Regions from separate parts of the Cytobacillus gottheilii genome, predicted to be linked through region 1. Evidence: riboswitches for the same ligand, from Rfam matches in the RefSeq annotation. Region 1 holds a riboswitch; each other region holds the start of a gene.

Region 1 (7,442 bases):
CTGCTTTATTTTGGCAATGATCTTCAAGAAGCCTTAAAACATAATCCTTGTGAATTAAATGATCTGTTTGGCTTTCACGAATGATGTTTTTCGCCCATTCATTCATTTCATTTTTTAGCCAGTGACGAATTGGAACTGGGAATCCAAGCTTCTTCCTGTTCAAGACGTGATCAGGCACAACACCTTCAGCAGCTTTACGAAGAATATATTTAGTCGTGCCATTCGTCGTTTTTAAGCTTGTCGGAATAGTTGAAGCCACTTTAAACACTTCTTTATCAAGGAAAGGCACGCGAAGTTCAAGAGAATGTGCCATTGTCATTTTATCTGCTTTAAGAAGAATATCTCCGCGCATCCAAGTATGAATATCGATATACTGCATCGTATCAACCGGGTCATATCCGCGGCTTTCCGCATAAAGCGGCTTCGTGATGTCTGTATATTTCAAACCATCGTTATACACATGCAGGAGATTCTTCTTTTCCTGTTCTGTAAACATCTTGGCATTCCCGATATAGCGCTCTTCCATTGGTGTTACTCCGCGTTCAATAAAGCTTTTACCTTTCATGCCCTCTGGCATCATCTTCGCTAATAAACGCAAAAACGATTTCCCGACCGCAGGAATTTTGTTGAACATTTCTAGTGATTGAGGCTCTCGGTAAATATTATATCCGCCAAATAATTCGTCTGCACCTTCACCTGAGAGGACAACTGTAACGTGTTTCCGTGCTTCACGCGACACAAAATAAAGCGGTACACAAGCTGGATCTGCAAGCGGATCATCCATATGCCACATAATCTTTGGCACTTCATTCATATACTCTTCCGGCGTAATAATATAACTGATATTCTCAACACCAAGCTTTTCAGCCGTTTCCTGTGCCACATCTACCTCACTAAAGCCGTTGTGCTCAAAACCAACTGAGAACGTTTTAATGGATGGATGATATTCTTTAGCAATGGACGCAATGATAGAAGAATCGATACCGCCCGATAAGAAGGAACCAACCGGCACATCACTTCTCATATGCATTTTAACTGAATCGAACATTACATCTTTAATTTCTTTAATGAAATCTGTTTCTGATTTTTGAACAGGATGGAAGGATGCTTTCCAATAACGCTTAATCTCCATCTTTTCGCCCATTTTTTTCGTAAAATAATGGCCAGGTTCAAGCTTATGAATACCATCTGTCATCGTAAACGGTTCAGGCACAAATTGATAAGTTAAATAATGCTGAAGCGATTCATAGTTAATAACATCATTTTGCTGAGCCAGCATAATACTCTTCTTTTCAGATGCAAAGAATGTTTTCTCCCCATCATCAAAATAGAAGAACGGCTTGATGCCAAAAGGATCACGCGCGCCATATAAACGTTCATCCTGCTTATCCCAAATAACAAATGAAAACATGCCGCGAAGCTTTTCAACGGCCTTTTCCTTATAATAACTGAACAGCGCAATGATCACTTCCGTGTCAGAATGTGTTTCAAATGTCAGTCCCTCTTGAATTAACTCTTCACGGAGTTCTACATAGTTATAGATCTCTCCATTAAAAATAATCCAGTAGCGTTCATTTTCATATGTTAGGGGCTGATGGCCGCTTTCAATATCAATAATACTCAGTCTGCGGAAACCGAACTGAACATAATCATCGTAATAATAGCCAGAATCATCTGGACCTCTATGTGTAATCACATTGTTCATTTTTGTAAATTGTTCTTTAGCTTCTTCACGGAATTGCTGTGCCTGATTATGCACGCAACCTATAAAACCACACATGTATGTAGCACCCACTTATCTTTTCAGTCTTTAAACTTTCAACACAAATACCTTCTAATACTACCACTAATTAGCTGAAAATGGCACTATCTAATGTATTAAATTCGTGTTACTTTCATTGGAAATGGAAGGAAACAGGAAGTTGTATCATTCTTAGCTTTGACGATTTACAGTAAGGATAACCATCTGCGGTTACACCTATATACATTTGACGTAAAAAGATGTGAATTTGTTTCATTATTTATGGTTTGTGGCTGCGATGACTTAATTTAGGATTTGGTCGAGTGTTAAAATGTGAAATTCACTGGTAGAGGCCTTTTGGCACGACTGCATTTTTCTTTTTTTGGATTATAGAGGGGGGTTTCTTCCTTATGCGCGACTCTATTTTCCTTTTTCTGGATTATAGAGGGGGGTTTCTGTCTTTTGCGCGACTCTATTTCCCTTTTTCTGGATTATAGTGGGGTGTTTCTTCCTTTTGCGCGACTCTATTTTCCTGTTTCTGGATTATAGAGGGGTGTTTCTCCCTTTTGCGCAACTCTTTTTTTCCTTTTTCTGGATTATAGAGGGGTGTTTCTTCCTTTTGCGCGACTCTATTTTCCTGTTTCTGGATTTCAGAGGGGTGTTTCTGTCTTTTACGCGACACTGTTTTCCTTTTTCTGGATTATGGAGGGGTGTTTCTTCCTTTTACGCGACACCGTTTTCCTTTTTCTGGATTATAGAGGGGTGTTTCTGTCTTTTACGCGACTCTTTTTCCCTGTTTCTGGATTTCAGAGGGGTGTTTCTCCCTTTTGCGCGACACTGTTTTCCTTTTTCTGGATTATAGAGGGGGGTTTCTGTCTTTTGCGCGACACCATTTTCCTTTTTCTGGATTCTGTAGGGGTGTTTCTGTCTTTTACGCGACACCATTTCCCTTTTTCTGGATTATAGAGGGGTGTTTCTCCCTTTTGCGCGACTCTATTTCCCTTTTTCTGGATTATAGTGGGATGTTTCTCCCTTTTGCGCAACTCTATTTCCCTTTTTCTAGATTTCAGAAGTGAGTTTCTTCCTTTTACGCGACACCATTTCCCTTTTACTGGATTATAGTGGGATGTTTCTCCCTTTTGCGCGACTCCATTTTCCTGTTTCTGAATCCTAAGGGAGTATTTCTCCCTTTTCAACCTCTGTTTCCCTATATCTAGATTAATAAGCCCTGCATACCAACCTCTTTCGCTCCCCTCTCCTCATTCCAAAAGAAAGGCATCCCTCCTCACTTTCCAAGACCTAAGCCCTTGAAAATCTCTCTACAATAAAAAAAGCTAACCATCGGCATCTAAACCAATGATTAGCTTCTTTCGCTAATTGCTATCTGCTATTACTGAAGTGCTTCAGCACGAAGAGCGTCAGCTTTGTCAGTGCGCTCCCATGGAAGATCTAAGTCTGTACGGCCAAAGTGTCCGTATGCAGCAGTCTGCTTGTAGATCGGACGGCGCAGATCAAGCATATTGATAATGCCTGCTGGGCGCAAGTCAAAGTTGTTTCGGACAACATCAACAAGAACATCCTCAGATACCTTGCCAGTTCCAAATGTGTCTACAGAAATGGATACAGGCTGTGCTACACCAATTGCGTATGCAAGCTGAACTTCAACTTTATCAGCTAATCCAGCCGCTACAAGGTTCTTCGCAACATAACGAGCAGCATAAGCAGCAGAACGGTCCACTTTAGTTGGATCCTTACCAGAGAATGCGCCGCCGCCATGGCGTGCATAGCCGCCGTACGTATCAACAATAATCTTACGTCCTGTTAAGCCAGCGTCCCCTTGAGGTCCGCCGATTACGAAACGGCCAGTAGGATTAATGAAATATTTCGTGTTTTCGTCAATTAACTCACTTGGTACAACAGGGTTAATGACATATTCTTTTAAATTGCGCTGAATTTGCTCTAATGTCACTTCAGGGTGGTGCTGAGTAGAAATAACAATTGTATCAATGCGAACTGGTTTGTTGTTTTCATCATACTCAACTGTTACCTGTGTTTTACCGTCAGGGCGCAGGTAAGGAAGAATTTCCTCTTTGCGAACTTCAGTTAAACGGCGTGATAATTTATGAGCCAATGAAATAGGAAGCGGCATAAGCTCCTTTGTTTCATTACAAGCAAATCCGAACATTAAACCTTGGTCTCCTGCTCCAATTGCTTCAATTTCTTCATCGCTCATTTGGCCTTCACGCGCTTCAAGCGCCTGATCAACACCCATAGCAATATCTGCAGACTGCTCATCAATGGATGTTAAAACAGAACATGTTTCAGCATCAAATCCATATTTCGCACGTGTATAGCCAATTTCTTTAACTGTTTCACGAACAATCTTTGGAATATCTACATATGTAGAAGTTGTAATTTCTCCAGCAACTAATACAAGCCCTGTTGTGACAGACGTTTCTGCAGCAACACGTGCATTTGCATCCTTTGAAAGAATAGCATCTAAAATAGCATCAGAAATCTGGTCACAGATTTTATCCGGATGACCTTCAGTTACTGATTCAGAAGTAAACAAACGGCGTTTTGTTGACATCTGGGTTCCTCCCTAACTTCAAATTGGCAAGATTATTGTATGACAATGAATCTTAAATTGATACGGAACTCATTCCCTTAGTAGTATGAAATAAACATGGCGATTTTATTATAATTGGTCGAAAATCAGCGGTTACAGAAAGTTAAATCCGCTTGATTCTGCCGCCATAAAAAAGCGTCTGACTGCAAAATAAAAAACCTTCCCACAAGTGAAAAGGTTGAAAGCAAATCAATTCGCGCCTTTCACTCTTATCGTTCAAGGACTAGATCCTTGCTTCAGGTTAGCACCTTTGCCTTATTTTAAAAAATAAGCAGGTTGCTGGGTTTCATAGGGCCTGTCCCTCCACCAGCTCGGGATAAGAGAGTATCCGTTCAACTGTAAATATTAGCGCACAAGTCTAAAGGATGTCAATTTATTTTTCTAAACTAATTCTAATTCCTTATTAAACCAATCGGATTTATTACAAAGCACAGCTTCCATCATCACATTTTCGTCTGAAGAATTTATGTCTATTTTTAGCAACCATCTTATAAATAGGCTTTCCAATAAGGGGCACGAGCGGGAAGTACATCAATAGACCAGGCACAAAAGCAGGCGGGCATTGAAGCATAATCAATCTTACAGCATAGAAGCCTTTCAAAACTTTTCCACTTCCTGTAATCAGATGAATTTCTTTGCGCAATTCTTTTTGATTGTACCCTGTTTCCCCATTTGTTTTTTCATATTCCTGCAGAGAAACCCAGTTTATTTTATCCAGCCAATCGAGCTTTTCGAAAAGACGTCTCGACTCCTTGCATAATGAACAAGTTCCATCATATAAAACGGTCATTTTCATTTTGATCAGCTCATTTCGTTGTTTTCTTTATTTTAACATTCCCATTATAAGTATGTAAAAAAACAGTCCGGGAGGGTTGCACATTTATTTAATTCTTTTTCATAACACACACAAATAGTATAGACTATTCATATAAATGTGTTATACTATTCGAGAGATGTAATCACTTTCATACTTTGTACTACTAATTCTAAAAAAAGGAAGGTATTCATCAGATGAACTCTGTTAGCCTGTCGAACGGATTATCACAACTATTAAATTCCGAGCATACTCAAACTCAGCTTTCTGTCCCGCAGCTTGTTGAAAAAGTATTAAAAAGGGGCGAAGGTGTGTTAACCTCTACCGGCGCAGTTCGTGCCACTACTGGAACATATACAGGACGTTCCCCTAAAGATAAGTATATTGTTGAAGAAGCTTCAACGATTGATAAAATTGATTGGGGCCCTGTAAACCAGCCGATTTCTGAAGAAGCATTTTCCCGTTTATATGACAAAGTCCTGACTTATTTAAAAAATCAAGATGAAGTTTTTGTCTTTAAAGGATATGCAGGTGCAGATGCAAAACATCGCCTTCCCATTCAAGTAATCAATGAATACGCATGGCATAATTTGTTTGCACATCAGCTCTTTATCCGGCCAACCGCTGATGAGCTGCCTGGTCATAAGTCTGAATTTACTGTTATTTCAGCCCCAAACTTTAAAGCAGATCCTGAGATTGACGGCACAGGATCCGAAACTTTTATTATTATTTCTTTTGAACGGCGCACGGTGCTGATTGGCGGAACAGAATATGCTGGAGAAATGAAAAAATCAATTTTTTCGGTTATGAATTATATACTTCCTGAAAACGGAATCCTCCCGATGCATTGCTCAGCCAATGTCGGAAGAGAGGGTGATGTTGCCTTATTCTTTGGATTATCCGGAACAGGAAAAACGACCTTATCAGCTGATAACAATCGCCGTTTAATTGGAGATGATGAGCACGGATGGTCACCGAATGGCGTATTTAATATCGAAGGCGGCTGCTATGCAAAATGCATTAATCTTGCAGCTGAAAAAGAGCCGCAGATTTTCAATGCAATCCGTTTTGGAGCTGTTCTTGAAAATGTTGCTCTAGACCATGAAACTAGAATAGCTGATTATGATGATAACACGCTGACAGAGAATACGAGAGCTGCTTATCAATTGCAGGCAATTAATAATATTGTTGATCCAAGTGTCGCAGGGCATCCAAATACAATTATCTTCCTGACGGCTGATGCGTTTGGCGTACTGCCTCCTATTTCTAAACTTACGAAAGAACAGGCCATGTATCATTTCTTAAGCGGCTATACATCCAAGCTGGCTGGCACAGAGCGTGGCGTTACGTCACCGCAGGCTACATTTTCTACCTGCTTCGGTTCGCCATTCCTTCCGCTTCCAGCAGTACAATATGCTGAAATGCTCGGCAAAAAAATGGATGAACATAATACAAAAGTTTATTTGGTCAATACAGGCTGGACTGGCGGAGAATACGGTACTGGAAGCCGCATGAAGCTTGCCTATACGAGGGCAATGGTAGAAGCAGCATTGGAAGGCGAATTAAACAATGTTGAAACCATCAAAAATGAAATCTTTGGTTTAGATGTTCCGCTTCATGTAACAGGCGTTCCAGATGAAGTACTTCAGCCTCACAAAACGTGGTCAGACCAAGAAGCCTATAATAAAAAAGCGAAAGAACTTGCAGCTAAGTTCCGCGACAACTTTAAAAAGTTTGATCATGTGGCACATGACATTATTGTAAAAGGCGGGCCAACGCTTTAAAGAAAATTTGCCGCTTCAATAGACGAAGACAAAAGACTATTTGTATGAATACTCCCGATAAAAATAATAAAACAACCCCAATCCTGTGACGGATTGGGGTTGTTTTTAATTAGTGCTTTTTAAGGCAACAAGCTTATAGGTAATCGTGGTCTGATTATCTTCAAGTGTCAATGTTTGGATGATGCCCGTTCCGCTCAGTTCACCGTCTTTTGTCTTCTTGACTTCAAGCGGGATGTCTAGCGGATAAAGGCGATAGCCGTCTTTTGTCAGTTTAAAATTGTTTTCATCTAATCTTTTCTCTTTCCCTTTTGTCACAATCATTGTATTTAACTCTAATGGCATTCCCATTATGATCGCTCCTCCATATTACTCATTTATGCTATTTTATCATGTCTTGGTTTGTTTTTTCATCCAGGCGGTTAAGTCTTTGACTATTTTCCTGTTCATAGCTGGAGGGAAATAGTGTGTGTATTC
Region 2 (7,442 bases), 220 kb from region 1:
GTAAACCTCATATCCGACTCCATGGGCTCCACGCATGGCCTTTTCCATTTCACTCGTATAATTTAGGTTTAGCTGGTTAATAACGAACCATTCCTTTCAAATTTCCGCTGTGCGGATTATTTACTATAAAATCGTATCATTGACTGTATACCCGACACAATAACGGTAAAACCTGATATATCGTGATATATGACGCTGGTTCAGTCTGAAGGTCACTTGAAGGAGTCAGTTCGTTTAATTGCTGGAGTTTAATCTTATTTAAAGCAGGTTTCTAAAAATCAAGACATATAAAAAAGCTCCTGCAAACACAGGAGCTTTTTTATATTATTCAGATACAGGTACAACTGCACCTTCATATTTTTCAAGAATGAAATCTTGGATTTCTTGTGAGTGAAGAACTTCTACTAATGCCTTGATTGCTTCGCTCTCCTCATCACCACTGCGAACAGCGATTACGTTTACGTATGGAGATTCTTTGTCTTCGATTGCAATAGAATCTTCAATTGGATTTAATCCAGCATCAATTGCATAGTTAGAGTTAATTAGAACTGCGTCACCTTCGCCATTGTTGTAAATTTGCGGAAGAAGGGATGCTTCATATTCAGTATCGAATTCTAGGTTCTTGCTGTTTTCTTCAATATCTTCGATTGTTGCTGCTGTTTTTTCAACGCCTTCTTTAAGCGTGATTAATCCTTGCTGTTCTAATAATGAAAGGATACGGCCATGGTCAGCAACAGAGTTACTCATAATAATTGTTGCACCATCTGGAAGTTCATCTAAGCTCTCATATTTTTGAGAGTATACACCAATTGGCTCGATGTGAATTCCGCCAGCGTTTACGAAATCGTAATCATTCTCAGCGATTTGTGCCTCAAGATAAGGGATGTGCTGGAAGTAGTTAGCATCAATATCTCCAGCCTCTAAAGCTTGGTTTGGCAAAATATAATCTTGGAATGTAGTGATATCCAGTTCAAAGCCTTTCTCTTCTAAAAGAGGTTTTGCTTCTTCTAAAATTTCAGCATGCGGAACGTTTGAAGCGCCAACTTTAAGTGTTGTCGTTTCAGCTTCTTCACCGCCGCCTGCATTGTCTCCTTCAGTACCTTCATCAGAAGTTCCGCAAGCAGAAATAATTAGTGCTACTGTTAAGGCTAATAAAATTGATAACCATTTTTTCATCTTTTTTCTCTCCTATCGTTTGTCTAATTTTGATGTTATAAAATCACCAATGAATTGGATGATAAATACAATAATTAATATAATAATCGTTGCTACAAGCGTTACATCTGCACGGGTACGCTGGAAGCCTTCTAAATAAGCGAGGTTTCCAAGTCCGCCTGCACCAATTACACCAGCCATAGCTGTATAACCTACTAACGCAATGGCAGTAACTGTAATACCAGAAACTAATGCTGGCATTGATTCAGGTAGAAGCACTTTCCAGATAATTGTGCTAGTTTTAGCACCCATCGATTTCGCTGCTTCAATAACCCCTTTATCAATTTCCCTCAAACCTATTTCAACCATTCGGGCATAAAATGGCGCTGCTCCGATAATAAGAGCAGGCAATGCTGCATTTTGACCAATCATTGTGCCTAAGATCAGCTTTGTAAAAGGAACTAAAAGTACAATTAAGATAATAAATGGAATAGACCTAAAAATATTAACAAAGGCACTAATGACTTTATTAACAGGAGCATTAGCCCAAATATTTCCTTTGGCTGTTAAAAAGAGCAGCAATCCTAAAATAGTACCCAGGATAAAGGTTGCAAAAACCGATATAGCCGTCATATATAATGTTTCTAATGTAGCTTCCCACATTTTATCCCATTGGACATTTGGAATGAGTGAATTAACCATTAGAAATCACCTCCACTCCAACATTCTGGGAATGGATATAGTCGATTGCCTTAGCAATTTCCGTCTGTTCCCCATCAAGATGAATAAATAATGTTCCATAAGAACCCTTTTGTGTTTGTGATATTTTCCCTTGCAGAATATTTACTGTAACCGAGTAATGACGAATTAAATTCGTAATAAGCGGCTGTTCTGCAGCCTCACCAACAAAGCCAAGCTGAATGACTTGCCCCTGTGGATAAAGGTCGAGTAGATGCTGAACAGTTTCCTTCGTCTCTTCCGGTTCAGTCACTTGCTGTACAAATCTCTTTGTAATCGGTGCAGTTGGGTTTTTAAATACTTCAAGAACAGGTCCTTCTTCAACAATCTGACCATTCTCCATCACAGCTACACGGTGGCAAATTTTGCGAATTACATGCATTTCATGTGTAATAAGTACAATGGTTAAGCCAAGTCGTTCATTAATATCGACAAGCAGTTCAAGAATTGAGTCTGTTGTCTGTGGGTCTAACGCAGATGTTGCCTCATCACACAGCAGCACCTTAGGATTATTCGCCAGTGCTCTCGCAATGCCAACCCTTTGTTTTTGCCCTCCGCTCAGCTGGGAAGGATATGCATCCTCTCTCCCCTCTAAACTAACAAGACGGATGAGTTCATCCACTCTTTTTATTCTTTCCTGCTTCGAAACGCCTGCGATCTCCAGTGGAAAGGCAATATTCTCTCTAACATTTCTGGACCATAGCAGATTAAAGTGCTGGAAAATCATACTGATCTCTTGTCTGGCCTTTCTTAAGTCACTGCCTTTAATGCGTGAAACTTCGTTATTGGCAACGACTACACTGCCTTCAGTAGGAATTTCCAAACCATTTAGCATACGGATTAATGTACTTTTCCCCGCTCCACTGTAGCCAATCACTCCAAAAATTTCGCCTTCTTTAATTTCAAGGTTCACTTGATCAACCGCGTTGACCTTCCCTTTTTTCGTTGCAAATATTTTCTTTGCATTTTTTATAGAAATCATATGTTGTTTCACCCTCTCATTCCTGACATTGCCTATACAATAGTTTTTGATTGGACGATGCCTTTCATTCTCCTCAATTTCAGAAAACACATTAAAATATCTTTTAACCAGTCAAATTTTCCAATTCTTGAAAACTAGCAAAAAATAAAAATGCCTTTCTGTTATGAGCAGAAAGGCATTAAAAAAAGTCCTTTCTCTCATCTATCAAAGCCATAAGCTTTGAGTGAATTGGCACCATTTCATTTTCATGACGGTTGCCGGGCTTCATAGGGCACTTCCCTCCACCTCTCTTGATAAGAGCTAAACATCTATATTCAATTCGTTTACATTCATTTATAAATTACGAATGCTATCGTATCACGGTCATGATAAGGGTGTCAACTAAAAAAGTGAATTCCAAAATATTCTATATCTGCTCTGATAAGACTTTGTTTAAGCTTTAGCGGCAAGTGTTGTGATTCCTGTTGCCGCCTCAATCGCCTGCTCTAGATCCTCAATTAAATCTTCTGCATTTTCAATTCCGACAGATATGCGGATTAAATCTTCAGGCACTCCCGCAATTTTTAATGCTTCATCGTCCAGCTGCTGATGGGTTGTGCTTGCAGGATGGATAATTAAGCTTTTTGCATCGCCTACATTGGCAACGTGTGCCCAAAGATTAAGGTTATTAATTAAAGCAGCACCAGCTTCTCTTCCGCCTTTAATGCCAAAAACAACAACAGACCCTGCACCTTTTGGCAGATATTTATCTGCTAAAGCCTTGTCTGGATGTTCTTCATCTCCAGGGTATAACAGCCAATTTATAGCAGGATGGCTTTTGAGATAGCTGATAATTTTCTTTGTATTTGCCACATGCTCCTTCATGCGCACGTGCAAAGTTTCAATTCCTAAAGTGAATTGGAATGCATTTTGCGGACTTAAAGCTGGACCCAGATCACGCAAAAGCTGAACACGTGCCTTTGTGATATATGCAGCCTCACCAAGCGCCTCACTGTAAACTAAGTTATGATAGCTTGGATCGGGTTCAGTAAAGCCTGGGAATTTCGGTGAATTCCAGTCAAACTTGCCGCCATCTACTATAATCCCTCCCATCGTTGTTCCATTGCCGAGAAGCCATTTGGTGGCAGAGTGGATCACAATATCTGCACCGTATTCAATTGGCCTGCACAGATAAGGAGTAGGGAAAGTATTATCAATAATTAACGGTATGCCATTTTCATGAGCAATAGTCGCTACTGCTTCAATATCCAGCACTTTTAAGCTGGGGTTACCAATTGTTTCTGCAAATACCGCTTTCGTTTTATTCGTAATTGCCTCTCTAAAAGCTTCCGGATCTTGCGGATCAACAAACTTTACATTTATCCCATACTTAGGCAATGTGACTGCGAACAAATTATAGGTGCCTCCGTATAAGTTAGATGCGGCGACAATTTCGTCTCCGGCACCAGCAATATTTAGTATTGATAAAGTAATTGCAGCCTGACCACTTGAAACAGCCAGTGCGCCGATGCCACCTTCAAGCAGTGCCACTCTTTCTTCGAACACACTTACAGTCGGATTATGTATCCGTGTATAAATATAACCTGGTTCCTTTAGTCCAAAAAGGTTTGCAGCATGTTCAGTATTTTTGAATTGATAAGCATTATTTTGATAAATTGGAACTGCCCGAGCACCGGTTACTGGATCCGGTTCTAATCCTCCGTGAATACCCAATGTTTCGAAACGATATTTTTTTTTCCTTTCAGTCATGTCGATCTCTCCTTTTAATTGGTTTTCGTTTGAGTATCATCATGCTGCATTCGCTCCATACGATAATTCGTAACAGCGAAAGACCCTCTTCAAGAAGAAGAGGGTCTGGAATTCACAACTCTTCTTATCTTTCAGAGCATCTGCTCTGCTGGATTTAGCACCGTGTAATTAACCGGTTGCCGGGTTTCGTAGGGCCAGTCCCTCCACCTCTCTTGATAAGAATATTAAATTTTCATATTTGTTTGAAATTTTAACATATAGGATATACCCAGTCAACAAGAAACCATTAATTTTTTCCAAGATATAAAATTGTTTCTAATAAAAGAATACTGCGAAAAGGGCCTTTTATTTGGATTGGCTGTTCTTTCATCAGTTGCCGCAGCTTTATTTTTTGCTGAAAAAGATGAGTCAGAGTTGTTTTAGGGCCATAAATCTCCATCTCACATTCCATTTGAGAAGTAACATCAGCCCTCCCGTCTTCAATCCGTAAATATAGGTGTTCAGCCTCGCTATGAAAATGCACCGTCAGCCTGCGATTCTGCAATACTTGAAAGACATGCTGTTTTTGCTCTAATTCTTGAATAAAGGATTTAGCCAGCTGTTCCATTGGAGTACACCTCAAAATTCTTAGTCTATATAAGCTTTATTCCGTGGAACTGCGTCTTTATCCTGCATATTTTATTCAACAAATTAACCAAAAAAAAGACAATGACCGCTGCTATTACGGTATTGTCTGGGATTATTTCCTGAGAAATATGTCAGTTGAGAGCAGGCTACGCTGTCATTTGTGCGATTTTTTTAGGATTAAAGCGTTTAAAGACAATGAGGAAATAAAGTGAACCTATTAAATACAGTATCGCCGTAATCGTGAAAACAGTAGCGTATCCCCAATAAGAACCATACATCATCACAATACCCGTTGAAACAGGTCCCATAACTGCCCAGCCTAAATTAAAGACCATCTGGTTCACAGAGCTGGCAAATCCTTTCATAGAATCGTCAACTTTTGACATCATCAGTGACATTTGTATAGGATTTCCCGCATTCATTAAAGCCTGCCGGAAAAGAAAGCCGATTGCTGCAAGCCAAAGCTGTTCTGTATAAGCGGTTAAGAGTAAAAATGGCAGTGATGATAGCTGTAAAATAACGACCGCTTTCACTTCACCAAATCTTTGTACTACTTTAGGTCCGATAATCATGGCTACTGCAGTCATTGCCTGCCCAAGTGAGATAATCATCCCGACTGCTGAGTTTGAAGCGGCAAAACGATCTGAAAAATATAGATTTAAGTAAGGTATAACTAATCCTGCGCCGACACCAATAATTAATTGTGCGACTGCAAATAGAACGACAATCTTTAAACTATCTTTTCTTGCCGACAAGGCAGCCTTTACGGAATCAGACTTAGATTTATCAATAGAATTCGTCACCTTGCGGCTTTCTTGGAACTTTATAATCGGGAAGATTCCAATTAGGAAGATAATACCTCCCAGCATCAGTGTAACTCTTATGCCGTTCAGTTGTGACATAAACAATGAGAAGAAATCAGTTAATAATCCGCCGCTGAGGTTGCCAATGACATTTGCCCCAGTCATAATGGCAAAGTGAATGCTGAATAAGTGCACCCTTTGTTCTGCTCGAGAGTTTTCAGCGAGCCAAGGAATACTTGAGACTTGTAAAAAAGCAGATGTTAGCCCAGTTGCAAAAGCAGCCGATAATAACATTGCCGGCCCTTCAGCCAGGCTGCGGATCATCAAGACGGCTCCGGTTGCGATTGCACCATAAAGCATAATGTTTTTTCTGCCAAACCGATCGCTTAATAAGCCTGCTGGAATAAGGATGATTGCCGTTGCCAGTGATGTCAATGAAATCACTTGCCCATTCATCCCATCCGAATAGCCTAATTCACGAATATAAAAGTTGTAAATAACCATAAAAATACCTAAACCAATTTGTGTAAAAATATTGGCTAGAAAGGCACGCCGGATATTTTGATTATATCCTTTAATTTGGTGAACCCACTCTTTATAGAACATGCTCTTATCGCCTCAAGACTTCTTTAGAAATTTTGTTAATATTTCGCATCCCTAAATATAATATTCTTAATAAAGGCAATTGTAAATATATTTCGATGACAAAACGATACATTTACTAAAAAACAACATTCGCTTCAAACTGTTTTTATGATTGTGAAGATATTCTGCCTAACGGGCGGCATTCTTTTTGCATTGCTAAAATGCACTCTTAACAGCATGCCTAATTAAACCAACAACCTTATACTAAGAAACATTGAAAACAAAGAAAAGGCTAGGAATTAGCTCCCAGCCTTTCTCTTATACACCAGACATTTTTTCCAATAAATAAGGAACTGAATGAAAGGCATATATTTTTTCAGTAACTTCACCATTATGAACGATCAACAGACATGGAACACTTTCGACATTCCACTTCTCTGCAAGTGTCGGCATATAGTTTAGATCTGCCTTCCTTATTGCGGATTCTGTTAATAACTCATTTACCACAGTAAGCATCTTGCCGGCCATTTGACATGTGCCGCACATAGGTGTGTACAAATAAATAAATCCTGAAAAATCATTCTTCAACGCACTTTCAATTTCTTGCTGTGACCATTCAAGCATAATACTCAACCTCTATCTAAATACTCTGTGTAAACATCAATATTAGCACCTAAAAGAACTGTCGCCAAGTGATGCACTGGTGCTGTGGCAACCTCTCTGTACATTTTATCAATATACAGATGAGCTGCCTCTGGCATCTCCCGCTTAAACTGTTTTCTAAGTTTTTCACCCGCGTCATC
Region 3 (7,442 bases), 980 kb from region 1:
GCAAGGCAGCTGGCATTTTTGCGAATCATTCATGATTTAACGAAAACAGAAGATTGTCAATTTATCATTGCAACACATTCACCCATTCTTCTGGGTTATCCAGATGCAGATATTTTTAGTTTTGATGACGGGGAAATTAGGAAGGTTGCCTATGAAGATACCGATCATTTTCAAATAACAAAGTATTTCTTGGATAATCGCGATCGCTTTTTACTTGAGCTGTTTAAAGAAGAAAATGGTGAAGATATGTAAATTTTATATTATTCTTTTCTGATTTTTTTGTAAATAATGTAAAAAAAAGCTGATTCTTAGAAAAATGTTGACCTTTCCTTTTATAATAGGTGTAGAAAAGGGAGGTATGCTAAGACATGTTGGGTTCTAAAAACACACCAGAAATTAAATTAATCGCCCTTGATATGGATGGCACACTGCTGAATAGTGATGGAGAAGTTTCTCCTGAAAATAGGGCTGCCATAAAAGAAGCTAAGAAAAAAGGGATACATATTATCCTGAGTACTGGAAGATCTAAATTATCCTGCAATGAATACGCAAAATCCCTGCAGCTGAATTCCTATTTAGTTACGGTAAATGGCAGTGAAATTTGGGGGCCGTCTGGAGAGCTGGTACAAAGAAATAATGTAGATGCTGAATTAGTTCAATGGATGTGGGAATTATCAAAAACACACAGCACAAAGTTTTGGGCAATTGGCTGTGAAGGGGTTTGGCATAATGAAATGCCTGATAACCTGTTAGAGATTAATTGGCTGAAATTTGGCTTTGATATTGAGGATGACCATATTAGAGAAGAAATAAAAATACAATTATCCGAAAAAGGTGCTCTTGAAGTTACAAATTCAAGCTTAACCAATTTAGAAGTAAATGCACTTGGAATCAACAAAGCGATGGGGATAAAGGCTGTATGTGAAAAACTTGGCGTTTCCATTGACAATGTCATGGCATGCGGGGATAGCTTAAATGATATTGCCATGATTAAAGAATCCGGCTGGGGTGTAGCCATGGGCAATGCTCAAGAGATTCTTAAGCAAACAGCAGATGCAGTAACAGAACATCATAATCATGATGGAGTTGCCAAAGCGATTCGTAAGTGGGCGCTAGGCAAACCTGTTGAAGTATTTTCATCATAATGTACAGTAAAAAACCAACAGACCAAATTGGGCCTGTTGGTTTTTGTTTTAACACTTAAGCTTTTGCTTCGTCTTTCTCATAAACTGGCACCCAGCCTTCTTGGGTAATGAAAAGTCGGATTGCCACAACCTTACGATCATCAGCTAACGTGAAGTAATGTCTAGTATTTTCAGGTACAGAAATCAAATCACCAGGATTTAAATGGACTTCAAAAAACCGGCTGTCTTTTCCCTGAATAACAAAGACTCCATGGCCACTCACAATAAAACGAACTTCATCATCTGTATGATGATGCTCTCTCTGGAAATTTGTTAACAGCTCTTCTAAATTTGGAGTGTTTTCAGATAGTGAAATGATGTCCGCAGCTTTATATCCCCGTTTTTCAGAAATCTCTTTAATTTCATCATGAAAAGCGTCAAGGATCGACTGTTTATCATCATCTGATAGATTGAATTTTTCATGCAATTCACCATCCAGTTTAGCCATATTCCAATTTTCATAGATAACTTCCTGACTTTCTAAAAATGCCGCAACCTCTGCTTGCTCTAAAATAACTTCCTCTGAATTTTGAAATTGAATAGTAGCCATTAATTTTTTCCTCCCGTCAATTGTAAAAGTTTTAATTTATATTGAAATAAAAATTCACTTGCTTCCAATAATTTTTTTGCCTCAAATCCGTTCCTGCCCCAAACGGTGATGCCATGATTACGGATTAGAACAGCTCCTTTATCACTGTTTATATGTTCCTTAAATGCTTCAGCTAAACGCGGGATAGAGGCATAGTTATTGATAATAGGGATGGTAAGAACGGCATCTTCTTCCCATAAATCAAAAGCCTTAATTAGCTCTTGATCCTGAAATTCCACTTGGCCATTCTCTCCATAAAGTTCTGAGATTACATTGTTAGCCACAGTATGTACGTGCAGGCTGCAGCCGGCATTACTTTGACGGTATATAGCAGAATGGAGCAATGTTTCAGCAGAAGGTTTTAAGTTTGTATCTTCAACTGGCAGACCTTCTAAATTGACCAGTAAAAAATCCTCATTCGTTCTTTGTTTTTTATCTTTACCGCTTGCAGTTACATAAAAATGTGAAGAAGTATCACTTACTTTTATGGCTAAATTTCCGCTTGTGCCCATAAACCAATCTCTTTGAGCCAATTCATCTTTTATGTCTGCTAATTCATTCCACTTTTGTTCATATAGATTCATATTTTTACCTCAATCATTTCTTCTAATTTATTAATAATGTCGTAGAAGTTATGGAATGACTGGTAAGGAATGTCATATTGTTCACATTTTTTGATAAGAAAGTCTCTGGCGAATACATGGTTTGCCAACTTTGCTGCCTGCAAATCGGTAATTGAATCTCCGATCACAATTGTTTCCATGTCTTGATCTGAAAGTGAACGAATAATCGATGGCTTGCAGCATCCGCATCCTTGGGAAGAACATAAATCATCACATGAATGAGGATAAACGATGTTAATCTTCTCACCCGAAAACTCTGCATGATTGCAAAATATGTTCTCAAAAGGTCCATAGGGTTCTAATACAGGATGTAAGAAGAAATCAATTCCCCCGCTGACAATGTATAACGGAATATCGTGTTTTTGAGTAAATGAAATAAATTCACCAAAGCCTTCACGAATTTTTGCATTTTCTAAAACATAAGAAATAATTTCATCTTTAAGAGAGGAGGGCAGCAGTGAAAATAATTGTTTGACACCTTCCTGGATGGATAGCTCCTCGTTTAAGATGGCATTTTTGATTTCATTCGCTTCAGCAGAAGCGAACTTTTCCATAATCATAATAATATTGTCACTTTCAGTAATCGTGCCGTCAAAATCGCAAAATATAATTGGATTCACATTCATACAACTCCCCATAAGTCTAAAGCCGATTTTAATTCTTTATGCTGAGATGCTGCCTCCTCAAGTGTAATGCCTTTTAATACTGCGTCGACAGCTTGCCGGAATGCTTTACCTCCTCCAATGGCGCCCTGGGGATGGCCGTGTACTCCTCCGCCGGCATTGATAATGCAATCTGTTCCAAAATCATTGATTAGCTTAGGCACTAAACCGGGGTGAATGCCCGCAGATGGTACTGGAAATGCTGCCGCCAAGGAAGATTCCTCCCGCAATGCCTGAGCGATCCTTAAGGTTTCATCTCGGGGCATTGCAACACTTCCATATGGGGAAGGGAATAAGGAAAAATCTGCTCCTGCATAGCGGACTAGTTTTCCAAGCGCTAATGAACTTGACAATCCATAGAAGTCTGAAGAAATGAATGCTCCGCTAAACGCAGGGTGTGCCATTAAAGGCAAGGCAATTTCATCGTCTTCAGCTAATTCCTGGAGTACATCCAGCCCATATGTATGAACATTAAAAAGAAGTGCATCTGCTCCGAGCTCCTTTGCCTTTCTGGCTTGGTCACGCAACTTAGATGTCCGCCCAGTTAAGTTGACTGCATATAGAGTTCGGTGTCCAGTTTCCTCGTAAACATTCTGCAAAATTTCTCTCGATGACACAATGCGTTCATTAAAAGGAGTAAGCTCGTTCTCAAATAAGATTTCATCATCTTTTACAAGATCTACTCCGCCTAATGCTTGATTTTTCAGCTGTTCATTTAAAAAAGGTAAATCCCTGCCAATAACTCCTTTAAAAATACTCATGACAAGTGGCCGATCAAATACTCCAAGCGACTCTCTTATCTGGGAAATTCCAAAGCGGGGACCAGGAAAGTGAGCTGTTATATCTGAATCAAACTCAAGGTCCAAAAGTTTTATTTCTCCGTCTAAAGAGAGCTTGCCAAAAACAGTTGTTAAAATGGCAGGCAAATCAGCGGTAAAGTTGGCGGAAGGATAAGCAATTTTTCCTTCTGCCCTTACTTCACCAAAGCGGGAAGGGTGCTCATCATCATAGAATTCTCTCACTGACACAACTCTGCCTTTATGTTTTCTTAACTGTTCCTGATCGACAGCGGGGAGATCTGTCCAAGATCCTACAGTTAATCCAAGGGCAATACTTTCAAGTTTAGCTTCCAGTTTTCCGGGCTTTCCGTATATTTGATAGGTTGCAATGATTTCACTCATATAAATCTCTCCTAAACACTTTGATTATAGGGTTTTGTGCAGCATTAGGATAATAGCTGAAAAGCAAAAAACCTCTTCACATAAGAAGAGGTTAATAAAAGTATTAACAGCTTCTTATCTTCCAGCTAATGCTGCAAGAATTAGCACCGTGTCCATTCATTTGGATCGGTTGCCGGGTATCATCGGGCTCGTCCCTCCACCTGCTCTTGATAAGAAAATGAAATTTTATAAATTAACTGAATATATCCCGTATTATTACATCACCAATTCATTCTGTCAATTATGAATTTTTAAAATTGAGGTTATCAGATTATACGATCGAAAACTGAAATTATTCTTGAGAATAAGTTAAACAACGCTAGTGCCTTTTAGGGTAGCTGTTTAAGATACATAGTATGGAGGATGCAGCTGAAAAATGATCAAAATATTGTATGCAGAAGTAATTTTTCAAACATATGTGGCTTAGTAAATAAAAAAACATTTGACATATTCAGAAAAGTGGTGCTAACATTTTCCTCAAGTAAACAACTTGAATATGTGATTTACACTCTTATCCAGAGCTGGCGGAGGGAAATTTGGCCCGATGAAGCCCAGCAACCGACCGTAATATCGTTGTGAGACGAGGCGCAGTTAAATCGCGCCAGAGGGCACGGTGCTAATTCCATTCAGAGAGAAATCTTTCTGAGAGATAAGAGGCGATAGATAATTTCGATTGCCTCTTTCTGATGAAGGAGGCATTTTTAATTTTGCGAAAAAAAATGCCGGCTTCATAAAACTCAGCAATTACATTGAGAGGAGTGGCGGCATGGCCATATTAGCAAAACAATCATACGAAAGCTTAACAGAGGATACAGCAATTCATTTAGCAAAAGAACTGAACCTTTTTCCTGAACACGCATCGTTATCTTGCATTGAAATAGGTGATGGGAACTTAAATTATGTCTTCAAGATAAGTGATAGGATAACAGGCTCAAGTGTCATTATTAAACAGGCACTTCCATATGCAAAAGTTGTAGGAGAAAGCTGGCCGCTGACGATTAAGAGGTCAACGATCGAAGCAAACGCTTTAAAAAAACATGGTGAATATGTGCCCCATCTAGTTCCAAAAGTGTTTGCAGCAGATGAACATTTAGCCATTACCGTTATAGAGGATTTATCACATTTAGAAATAGCTAGAATTGGACTGATCAACGGAGCTGAGTATCCTAATCTATCACAGGATATTGGAGAATATTTAGCAAAGACACTTTTTTTCACCTCTGATTTTGCACTTCATCCTTTTGAAAAGAAACGTCTTGCAGCACAATTTTCAAACCCGGAACTATGTAAAATCACGGAGGACTTAGTTTTTACAGATCCATTCTTTAACCATGATTCGAATGATTATGAACCGGAGCTTGCTGAACTAGTTTACGAACTATGGAAAAACACAGAGCTAAAGGTTGAAGCAGCTAAATTGAAAAGGTCATTTGTAACAGAAGCAGAATCCCTTTTACACGGAGATTTGCATACGGGCAGTATTTTTGCGGGCCCTGCAGAAACAAAGGTCATTGATCCGGAATTTGCTTTTTATGGTCCTATTGGTTTTGATGTCGGCCAGTTTATCGGCAACTTACTATTTCAGTCTATTGTCAGAACAGGTGTAAAAAGAGACATGATTCATACTCACATAAGAACGACTTGGGATGTTTTTTATTCCACGTTTTCTGAATTATGGGAAAGTCATAATATTGAACCTTTTTCTAAAACAGAAGGAGTGAAAGAGGATTTTTTACAAAAAGTTTTCAGGGATACTTTAGGGTTCGCAGGCTGTGAACTGATCCGCAGAACAATCGGACTATCTCATGTAAAAGACCTGGATGGAATTGAGCCTAAAGATCAAAGAATTTTGTTTAAGAAAAGGGCCATTGAACTTGGAACGACACTCATCTTAAACAGAAGCCAATGGACTTCTATTACAGACCTCATTGGCAGATTGGAGGAGGAAATATCATGACAATTCCAGTTTCAATTCTTTGGAATCAAGATCAACTAACCATTTTAAATCAGCAAAAGCTGCCGCATGTTATTGAATATATACATTTAGACACAATAGAAGCAGTTTTTGATGCGATTATCAGTTTAAAGGTTCGAGGAGCACCTGCCATCGGAATCACAGCTGCATATGGTTTGGCAATCGGAGCAAGTCAATTCTCAGCAGAAAAGTTAGAGGACTTTCAACAGGAGCTTCATGAACAATACATTTACTTAGCAGGTTCCCGGCCAACTGCTGTGAATTTATTTTGGGCTCTTGAAAGACTAATGAAAAAAGCAGAGACTGCGAAAACAGTGGAGGAAGCAAAGGCGATCCTTTTAGCTGAAGCAATAGCTATTCACAAAGAGGATGAGGAACATTGCCGGAAGATTGGTGAATATGCACTGTCTGTACTTGGTGATTACAGAAATGTTATGACCATTTGCAATGCAGGTTCTATTGCCACTGCAAAATATGGAACAGCACTGGCACCTTTTCATTTAGGTGCAGAAATTGGCAAGGAGTTTCATGTTTATGCATGTGAAACAAGACCCGTATTTCAAGGATCCCGTCTAACGGTTTGGGAGCTGCAGCAATCAGGGGTAGAGGTGACATTAATTACCGATGGCATGGCCGCTCACACAATTCAGGCAAAAGGAGTGCAGGCCATCATTGCAGGTGCTGATCGTATAGCAGCAAATGGAGACAGTGCCAATAAAATCGGTACATTGGGATTGGCTATTTTAGCAAAAGCTTTTAAAATTCCGTTCTATATTGCTGCGCCATCATCAACGTTTGACTTAAATCTTGCAGACGGTACACAAATTCCAATTGAAGAAAGAGATGAGAAAGAAATAACTCATATTGGAGAAAGCAGAATTGCGCCAGAAGGAACGCTGGTATATAACCCTGCATTTGATGTGACCCCTAATGAATACATAACGGGGATTATAACAGAAAAAGGGATTATCTATCCTGATTATCAAAAAAACATTCACAATACCCTTGGTGAGCAAATTGGAGAGGAAGTATCACAATGAAAAAACCTTTAACACTGGTGTTTATAACGATTATTTCACTACTTGTCTTATTAACAGGGTGTCAGCCCAAAGGGGAAAGCGCAAGTGAGCCTGCAGGCGGAAAGGTTTCTGCAGATGAAAAAGAGCATCCTCTAGCCAATAAAAAAATA
Region 4 (7,442 bases), 1.3 Mb from region 1:
TTTGCAACCTGCTGGATATTCGCCATATTTTCTTGCCTACTTTCTGTATTGCTGAACTGCTAAAGATGTAATCGATTTCAATTCGATGATATTACACACGGAATTATCTGTCAATACTGAAAATTAATTTCATAAAACAGTTGATTTATCATGTTTTTTTTAATAACTTAGTTTATGTAACGGATTACATTTCTTTATTTTCTGAAAATAATAATTGGAGGGGTCTATTTTGAAATTAGGTGTCTTTACAGTTTTATTCTCAAATAAATCATTTTATGACATGCTTCAATTTGTTTCTTCTAAAGGAATTGAAGCAATTGAACTCGGTACTGGCGGCTATCCGGGAGATTCCCATTGTTCAATTGATACATTGCTCAGTGATCGCAGTGCTCTTAATCAATTTAAAAAGGATATTAATAGTCATGGTTTAATAGTCAGTGCATTAAGCTGCCATTCGAACCACCTTCATCCGCAAAAGGCTATATCCGAACCAGCAGATATACTGCTGAACAAAACGATGGAGCTTGCAGCGGAGCTTGAAATTCCAGTAGTGAACACTTTCTCCGGCTGTCCGGGAGATCATGAGAATGCTCTCTATCCGAACTGGCCAGTAGCTCCGTGGCCTCATGATTTTCAAGAAGTGCTAAAGTGGCAATGGGAGGAGAAAATCATTCCGTATTGGAGCAAGAAAAATGAACGAGCTAAAGAGCTCGGCGTGAAAATCGGCCTCGAGCTTCACGGCGGTTTTTCTGTTCACACACCTGCGACCATGCTGAAGCTGCGGGAACATTGCGGCACCGCAATTGGTGCTAACCTTGATCCCAGCCACATGTGGTGGCAAGGCATTGATCCTGTCGAGGCGATTAAAATTCTTGGCAGAGAAAATGCTATTTTCCACTTCCATGCAAAAGATACCATCTTTGATCAGCAGAATGTGAATAGAAATGGAATAACGGATATGACTGACTACAGTAAGATGCAAAACCGCTCATGGAATTTCCGTACTGTCGGGTATGGACATGACACCAAAACGTGGGCAGACATGATCAGCGCGCTTCGTTTATATGGATATGATTATGTCGTCAGCATTGAGCATGAAGATGGGTTAATGTCCGTAGAAGAAGGCTTTTCTAAAGCAGCAGCAAATTTGAAACCGCTTTTATTCAGTGAGCCAGCAGCAGAGATGTGGTGGGCTTGATCGGAGGAGCGGACTGAAAACGCACGGAACACTATATTTGGGGCTCTCTTGGTCTGATTCGTCTAAATTACTGAGTTCGTTATTGGAAAAAGCGATCATTTGAATTAAAATTAAACCTTTTTCACAACTTTAGAGAGATTAGCAGAGCATTTGAGTAAAAAAGCGGTGGAAAACCGCTCTGGAAAGCCGATATCCGCCAAAAATATCCGCCAAACGCAAAAAGGGAGCTCCTCTCCCTTTTTTTGGCGCTGAAGCTGGACACATTCAAAAAGACTATTCAGCCCATCGTCCGCATCTCATCGACATTCTAAATTTCATAAATCTCGATATTAATCGAGCTTTCTTCCCCTCGTCTGTACAATTGTTTAATTTCGACTCCACACATTGAATCAATACTTGATCGCATTTGCAGCTATTTCCATATTCTCTAAGACACTCATCGTGCTTCTTGCAGCAGGAATCCACATAATTGATCGGCTCTCCCGGACCGCTGCAGCCTGGACCGCAATAGCGGTAGCCACCCGACAAGCAGAAACCAGGACCTCTCGTCCGCCGCCTATTCTGTATTCTCATACTCTATTTCACTCCTTTCTATTATCCATACGCACCTCCACCAAAAAGGATTGGAGGAAAACCTATGAAACTTGCGGAATTTCATGATCATCGCACTAGAAAAACCAAATACCTAGAGGATTTTCGAATAAAGAATAGAATAGTATGTATTAAATAAAAGGGGGAGTTATGATGCTGTCTTTTTTTGAGTATAACTGGCAAGTTCGAGATGAATGGCTGCATTGGTGTGAGCAGCTTTCTCCAGAAGCATTGCTGCAAAAGCGAGTCGGCGGTGTCGGCAGTATTCAATATACACTGTTTCATATTATCGATGTAGAGTATAGCTGGCTGCGTGCGATCCAAAGCAAGGACGATGTGATTTTCGACTTTGACTCTTATAAAAGTTTAGATCAGCTGAAAATTCTTTCTCAGCAAACATTATCTGAGAATAGAGTTTTTATGACGGCAATAGAGCCACATACATATAATCAAAAAGTTTATATCCCATGGGAAGATGAGTTTCATACCGTATCTGATATTCTGCATCATTTAGTGGCGCATGAAATTCACCATATTGGGCAGCTCTCTATTTGGGCAAGAGAACTGGGACTTACACCTATTTCTCCCGGCTACATTGGAAGGCAGTTTTCATCTTTAAGTAAAATATGAGACCTTACAAAAATATCATTCTGATTATCCTGGTATTAGCCTTTTTCGTATTTCCCACTAAGATCTACGCTCTTGACTGTGCAATACCTGATCCCTCGCAGGCCATACATGACTATGAAGCTGTATTTATCGGCAAAGTGATCAGCAGCAGTGACCTGACCAAAAATACTAAACTTGAAGTTGTGCAGTCATGGAAAGGTGTAGACAAGACGAAGGTTAAAATATATGAGGATAACGATTGGGGAAACACATATAAAGCAGGAGATAAAATACTGGTTTTCGCCAATAAGGAATTCGGTTTCTGGAAAGTGCCTCTTTGTGCACCTCTTCAGCAGAATGTTGATGAAACAAATAAAAAATGGCAAGTATATGGGGAACCATTACCACTGAAGCATTCTGCAGGACCGCTGCCTTTATATTTGGCTGTCATGACAGTTTTTTTCTATTTCTTGAATCATTATTTTAAGAAAAGAAAAAGGAGCGGAAATGATTAAAAGCCTCTTTCTCACTTACCGCTTTTTCCGCTCGGTTTCTGCTGTTCTGTTCATACTAAATGGCCAGCGTATGTCTCTGACCAATCCACTGCTTTGTTTCATGTATCAGCTGGCTGTATGCTGCCCCAGAAGAAAATGTATGGTTGGCTCCATTGATAATCCGCTTATCACAGATTCCCTGTTTACGCGTCCGAAATGCATAGTAATAATTGTAGCAATGATTAACGCTAATCTCCTCATCCGCTGTTCCATGTATAAGAAGAACATCTCCATTAAATTTAGATACTAGTTTTAGTGGATGATATTTTTTAAGAGATTCTATAAAGTTTTCCCTTAAGGAATATCCTTGGTAATCAAATTCGCCGCTCTCCTTCAATACCTCCAGCCTTTCCTCTCCAACAATAGCAGTTATATCCTTAAAGGGATGACCAACAGCACTCCATAACACAAGTCTTTTAACTCTCTGATCCCGTGTAGCGGTCAAGAGGGCAACAGCACCTCCAAGACTATGGCCTATAAGCACTAACTGTTCACGGTCTATATGTTCAACCCCCAGTGAATGGCTGATGACAGATTGTGTCTGGCTAATCCAATCATCAATACAGCTTTGCCCGTAATCGCCCTCACTCTCGCCGCATCCTGCATAGTCAAAGCGAACAATTACACATTCCTCCAGTGATAATTCTTTAGAAGCTTTGACAAAGAGACGATTAATTCCAACCTTCGTTCCCACAAAACCGTGACAAATTACGATGACGGGATATTTTTTATTTTCTTTCCCATATGAATCTGGATAATGAATTGCCGCTGCCAGTTCTCGATCTTCCCATCGAATTGAAATATGTCTTATCATTTCTTCACCTCATCTAATGAAATTAATCTCATCGCATTAGTCAGATTTATACTGACAATTAATACTGATACGTAACACATAGCGTCCTAGGCTTTCCGGGCAAAATTCAATACTTAGCAGACACAAAAAAATCCCACCTTATGCTTTTGACAGCATAAGATGAGATTTAATTTACCGTTCTCCTTATCTGCCAAGCAAATACGCTTGTTGGAATTGGCACAGTGCTCAAAGCTTGAGTCTGCTGCCGAGGCTTCAAAGGGCCAAATCCCTCCACCTCTCTGGATAAGATTATGAAATTACATTTATTCTAATACAATTATTGTCAAATATCAATAGGGAATTGCAGCCCTTATAGCACAATTTAAATTGAACACATGGTGGGTGCCCCCAGCAGGAGGAACTCCAGTATTATGCTCTTTTGACTAAAAATGATCCAATGGCAAGAATCATAAATAAAAACAGCAAATAGAGGCTGATTGCTCCTAGTTCTATTGTTTCATGTCCTAACCCCACTAGCACAATCACAACAGCCATGCTGCCAATCAAGACAAAATATAGCGCAGCGGCATAAAAATTCTTCATGTTATTCCATGTTCTTTCATCCACATCAGGTACATGATCTCTTTTTTTCATTTCACGAATTTTAGCGACCGCAGCCACAAGTCCAACACCTGCCACCGTTCCGCCTATACTGGCAGCAACGGCGCTCCATGACAAGTCTGGAATCATCCATTTGGCAATCAGAATACCCACACCCATACAGACAACAATAAAACCCCATGCTAAATACTGCAGATTCTTCATTTTGTATCCTCCTCCAATGTAAATAATTCTTCGATTGGCACATTGAAATATTTAATCATTTTAAGAGCAAGCTCAAGGCTAGGATTATATTTATGCTTTTCAACTGCATTGATCGTCTGCCTCGTAATTTGCAATGCCTCTGCCATCTCAACTTGGCTAATTCCTTTTGCGATTCTGATTTCCTTAATTCGATTGGTAACCTTCAAATGATTCCCCGCCATCCATGTAAAGATATCTTTACACGGAGTATAACATGTTCCAAAAGAAAAAGTAAAGATATCTTTACATAACCGAAAGAATTCATGGATTTTTTTGAAAATAATTCCTTGACTTATTTAAAATTCCCGTTTAATCTAACACTATATTGTTTTACAAGGTAGATGATTATCTCACTACCTTGTAATACATATTAGATTACTCACTAAGAGTATTTTTCTACACAATTAAAAACCATTTGCTCAGCTGCCTAGTAATTTTTAAAATCCAGAAAGGAGGCAAAACGTATTAGAGACCTTACCATGAGCACATAATAACGATCGGCATACTATATCTTTCTGACCAGAAAGACATTTTTAAGCCCCGGTATCTTGCAATACAATATACAATAAAAAGGAAGAATAAGGATGTCTTTTAGAAGTCAATTATTAAAGGGAATTTTAGAAGGATGTATTTTATCAATTATTGAAAGAGAAACGGTATATGGTTATGAACTATCACAAAAGCTTCAGCATTTTGGCTTAAATGATGTAAGTGAGGGATCGATTTATCCGATCCTGCTGCGGCTTCAAAAAGAAGGACTTATAAAAGGAGAAATGCGTGAATCTCCTTCTGGTCCTAAACGCAAATACTATCAGCTAACCACATCCGGGGAACAGGCACTGTTTGAAATCCAAACAGAATGGAGCAGTATTCAAAAACCGGTTGGTAAATTATTGAATAGGAGTAATGATCATGAATGCTAAAGAGTTAATTCGACTAAATAATCAAAAACGCCAACATCTTACAAAAGAAAATGAAGAGTATTATGAGAATATGTTAGTTTATATACGAACAAGTTTATCCGTTTCGGAACAGCAATCTGAGGAATTACTGTTGGAGCTTTTAGATCATTTGGTAGATGCGCAGAACGCAGGGAAAAGTGCGAAAGATGTGTTTGGAGAAGATCCAGCAGCATATTGTAAGGAAATGATCAAGCAGCTTCCTAAAGAACCAAGCAAAAGATCAGCCTTTTTTATAGGTTTCTTATTGCTTCAGTTAGCAGGCATTTTTGCTGTCATTAACGGGATTGGGGACATTATTATCCATTATGTAAAAGACAGGGATCAGACCCTTTATATAGGGACGGCTATCGTCAGTTTCTTTATCATAGCAGCTATTATTTCCCTCGATGTTATTTTGATCTTTAAATGGCTTCAAAATTCTATTTACAAAGCATCTACTAAGATTAAAGACTTCTTTCTTCTCTTTTCTCTTTCTACGATTTCATTACTGGGCATCTTTTTCTTGCCAAAATGGATTCCTTCTTTTGGACATCCAATTGAATCAGGTGGATTCGTATACCTAATTGTGGGCATTGTACTGCTTATTTGTCTAAAAGTGGCAGATCGGAAATATCACATTACAAAATAAAAAAACACCTCTGGTATACAGCAAAATCTATATAGCACACTCCCTTAGAGCTTTAAGGGGGTCTCTTAACTCACCCCCTTATCATAATCATGATTCATAAAAACCTTTTCATATAAAAATAACTGCACAGATTGTACAAAAAGATAAATTGGAATGGAATACAGGGACCTGTAGCCGTTCTTAAAATGAAAAATGCCTACTTTAATTGCCCATACTTCAACAAGAATAGCTAAAGCGGTCCAGCCTAGAATATAAGGAATAACCTTCCAGCCTTTTATATTAAAACGCCGATATATATAAATAAAGATATAACCAAATGGGGCATACATTAAATAACTGAACATATCAAATGTCTGATAGATTGACTGATCGTTTACATCATATAGATCTAATGGAGGTACGGCTAATGTGTGATCAAACATCAGCCCAGTTGTGACACCAAATAATAAACTGAAAACAGCTGATGCCTTCGATAATATCTTAGGAAGAACAATAACAATAATTCCTCCTATTATAATCATCCCCAGGATAACCATTTCATTGGCATTAAAACCTTGCTCATATAGGATGTTTTTCACTTGTCTTCATTCCTTTTGTAATTTTGCGAGACATATATGCGATCAAAACTGTAAGAAGCAACATGACAACATCCATAAGAAGCTCATGTATAAATGACCAATGTTTATACGTGAATATGGACAGTGAACTGAGGAGCACTCTCAAGATAGCTATAATCCCCAAAGTACCCACTGCAGCAAGGAATCGGATCCATTTATGATGGAAAGCAAACCAAATGTTCACTAAGATAAGCAGTAAAAAGGAAAAAATGATATCCCGGTACACAATAAATGAGATAAAGCGTATGGTATCAGAGCTAATTTCAATACACTGATAATGAAAGGCGAGAAAAGATATTTTATTAATATCTACAACAGCGATCATTAAATAGTTAAGTATATTGGCTGCAACAGACATTTTATAAGGCAAAAATGTGAAAATGGCCACTGTTAACCAGGCAATTACACACATAATCAGAAGCTCCAATACGATCTCCTCCTTTCCTGTTAGTATGAACGTTCAACCCTTTATTATGAGAATGAAACTTAAAAAATCATGTACAAAAAGACCTAAGGGATACTCCCCAGGTCTTTTTGCGACGGCAATTTTTAAATTGCCTTATTCCAATTAAACCTTCCCCTATTCCTACTACTTACCAGCGATGGGCTTTGGCATTACTGCGCAA

What was found. A riboswitch is a leader RNA that binds a small molecule or an ion and turns the genes downstream of it on or off. The one in region 1 is predicted to bind S-adenosylmethionine.
Positions count from the first base shown of each region.
Region 2: it holds a riboswitch for S-adenosylmethionine, as region 1 does, so the genes downstream of both, J1899_RS18865 (methionine ABC transporter ATP-binding protein) here and metK (methionine adenosyltransferase) in region 1, are expected to answer to the same signal.
Region 3: it holds a riboswitch for S-adenosylmethionine, as region 1 does, so the genes downstream of both, J1899_RS12685 (2,3-diketo-5-methylthiopentyl-1-phosphate enolase) here and metK (methionine adenosyltransferase) in region 1, are expected to answer to the same signal.
Region 4: it holds a riboswitch for S-adenosylmethionine, as region 1 does, so the genes downstream of both, J1899_RS01570 (alpha/beta hydrolase family protein) here and metK (methionine adenosyltransferase) in region 1, are expected to answer to the same signal.

Region 1 is NZ_CP071709.1:3,555,939-3,563,380, forward strand. It holds gene asnB (asparagine synthase (glutamine-hydrolyzing)) at 1-1,780, opposite strand, end outside; gene metK (methionine adenosyltransferase) at 3,132-4,331, opposite strand; SAM riboswitch class I at 4,577-4,693, opposite strand; gene J1899_RS17535 (thiol-disulfide oxidoreductase DCC family protein) at 4,792-5,166, opposite strand; gene pckA (phosphoenolpyruvate carboxykinase (ATP)) at 5,382-6,968, shown strand; gene J1899_RS17545 (DUF2584 domain-containing protein) at 7,074-7,316, opposite strand; gene J1899_RS17550 (alpha/beta hydrolase family protein) at 7,356-7,442, opposite strand, start outside.
Region 2 is NZ_CP071709.1:3,776,454-3,783,895, forward strand. It holds gene J1899_RS18850 (YuzK family famiily protein) at 1-48, opposite strand, end outside; gene J1899_RS18855 (MetQ/NlpA family ABC transporter substrate-binding protein) at 325-1,176, opposite strand; gene J1899_RS18860 (methionine ABC transporter permease) at 1,189-1,857, opposite strand; gene J1899_RS18865 (methionine ABC transporter ATP-binding protein) at 1,850-2,875, opposite strand; SAM riboswitch class I at 3,070-3,175, opposite strand; gene J1899_RS18870 (O-acetylhomoserine aminocarboxypropyltransferase/cysteine synthase family protein) at 3,308-4,624, opposite strand; SAM riboswitch class I at 4,746-4,846, opposite strand; gene J1899_RS18875 (SCP2 sterol-binding domain-containing protein) at 4,911-5,231, opposite strand; gene J1899_RS18880 (MFS transporter) at 5,398-6,660, opposite strand; gene J1899_RS18885 (thioredoxin family protein) at 6,958-7,263, opposite strand; gene J1899_RS18890 (toprim domain-containing protein) at 7,269-7,442, opposite strand, start outside.
Region 3 is NZ_CP071709.1:2,572,709-2,580,150, reverse strand. It holds gene J1899_RS12710 (AAA family ATPase) at 1-252, shown strand, start outside; gene J1899_RS12705 (Cof-type HAD-IIB family hydrolase) at 369-1,145, shown strand; gene J1899_RS12700 (1,2-dihydroxy-3-keto-5-methylthiopentene dioxygenase) at 1,201-1,734, opposite strand; gene J1899_RS12695 (methylthioribulose 1-phosphate dehydratase) at 1,734-2,357, opposite strand; gene J1899_RS12690 (2-hydroxy-3-keto-5-methylthiopentenyl-1-phosphate phosphatase) at 2,354-3,016, opposite strand; gene J1899_RS12685 (2,3-diketo-5-methylthiopentyl-1-phosphate enolase) at 3,019-4,239, opposite strand; SAM riboswitch class I at 4,351-4,455, opposite strand; SAM riboswitch class I at 4,787-4,934, shown strand; gene mtnK (S-methyl-5-thioribose kinase) at 5,045-6,235, shown strand; gene mtnA (S-methyl-5-thioribose-1-phosphate isomerase) at 6,232-7,293, shown strand; gene J1899_RS12670 (sugar ABC transporter substrate-binding protein) at 7,290-7,442, shown strand, end outside.
Region 4 is NZ_CP071709.1:285,221-292,662, reverse strand. It holds gene J1899_RS01590 (LacI family DNA-binding transcriptional regulator) at 1-26, opposite strand, end outside; gene J1899_RS01585 (sugar phosphate isomerase/epimerase family protein) at 230-1,198, shown strand; gene J1899_RS22530 (Parvovirus coat protein VP1-like protein) at 1,472-1,771, opposite strand; gene J1899_RS01580 (DinB family protein) at 1,940-2,419, shown strand; gene J1899_RS01575 (hypothetical protein) at 2,416-2,913, shown strand; gene J1899_RS01570 (alpha/beta hydrolase family protein) at 2,969-3,766, opposite strand; SAM riboswitch class I at 3,947-4,055, opposite strand; gene J1899_RS01565 (hypothetical protein) at 4,175-4,570, opposite strand; gene J1899_RS01560 (helix-turn-helix transcriptional regulator) at 4,567-4,776, opposite strand; gene J1899_RS01555 (PadR family transcriptional regulator) at 5,194-5,532, shown strand; gene J1899_RS01550 (DUF1129 family protein) at 5,522-6,199, shown strand; gene J1899_RS01545 (hypothetical protein) at 6,265-6,777, opposite strand; gene J1899_RS01540 (hypothetical protein) at 6,758-7,243, opposite strand; gene J1899_RS01535 (YpzG family protein) at 7,410-7,442, opposite strand, start outside.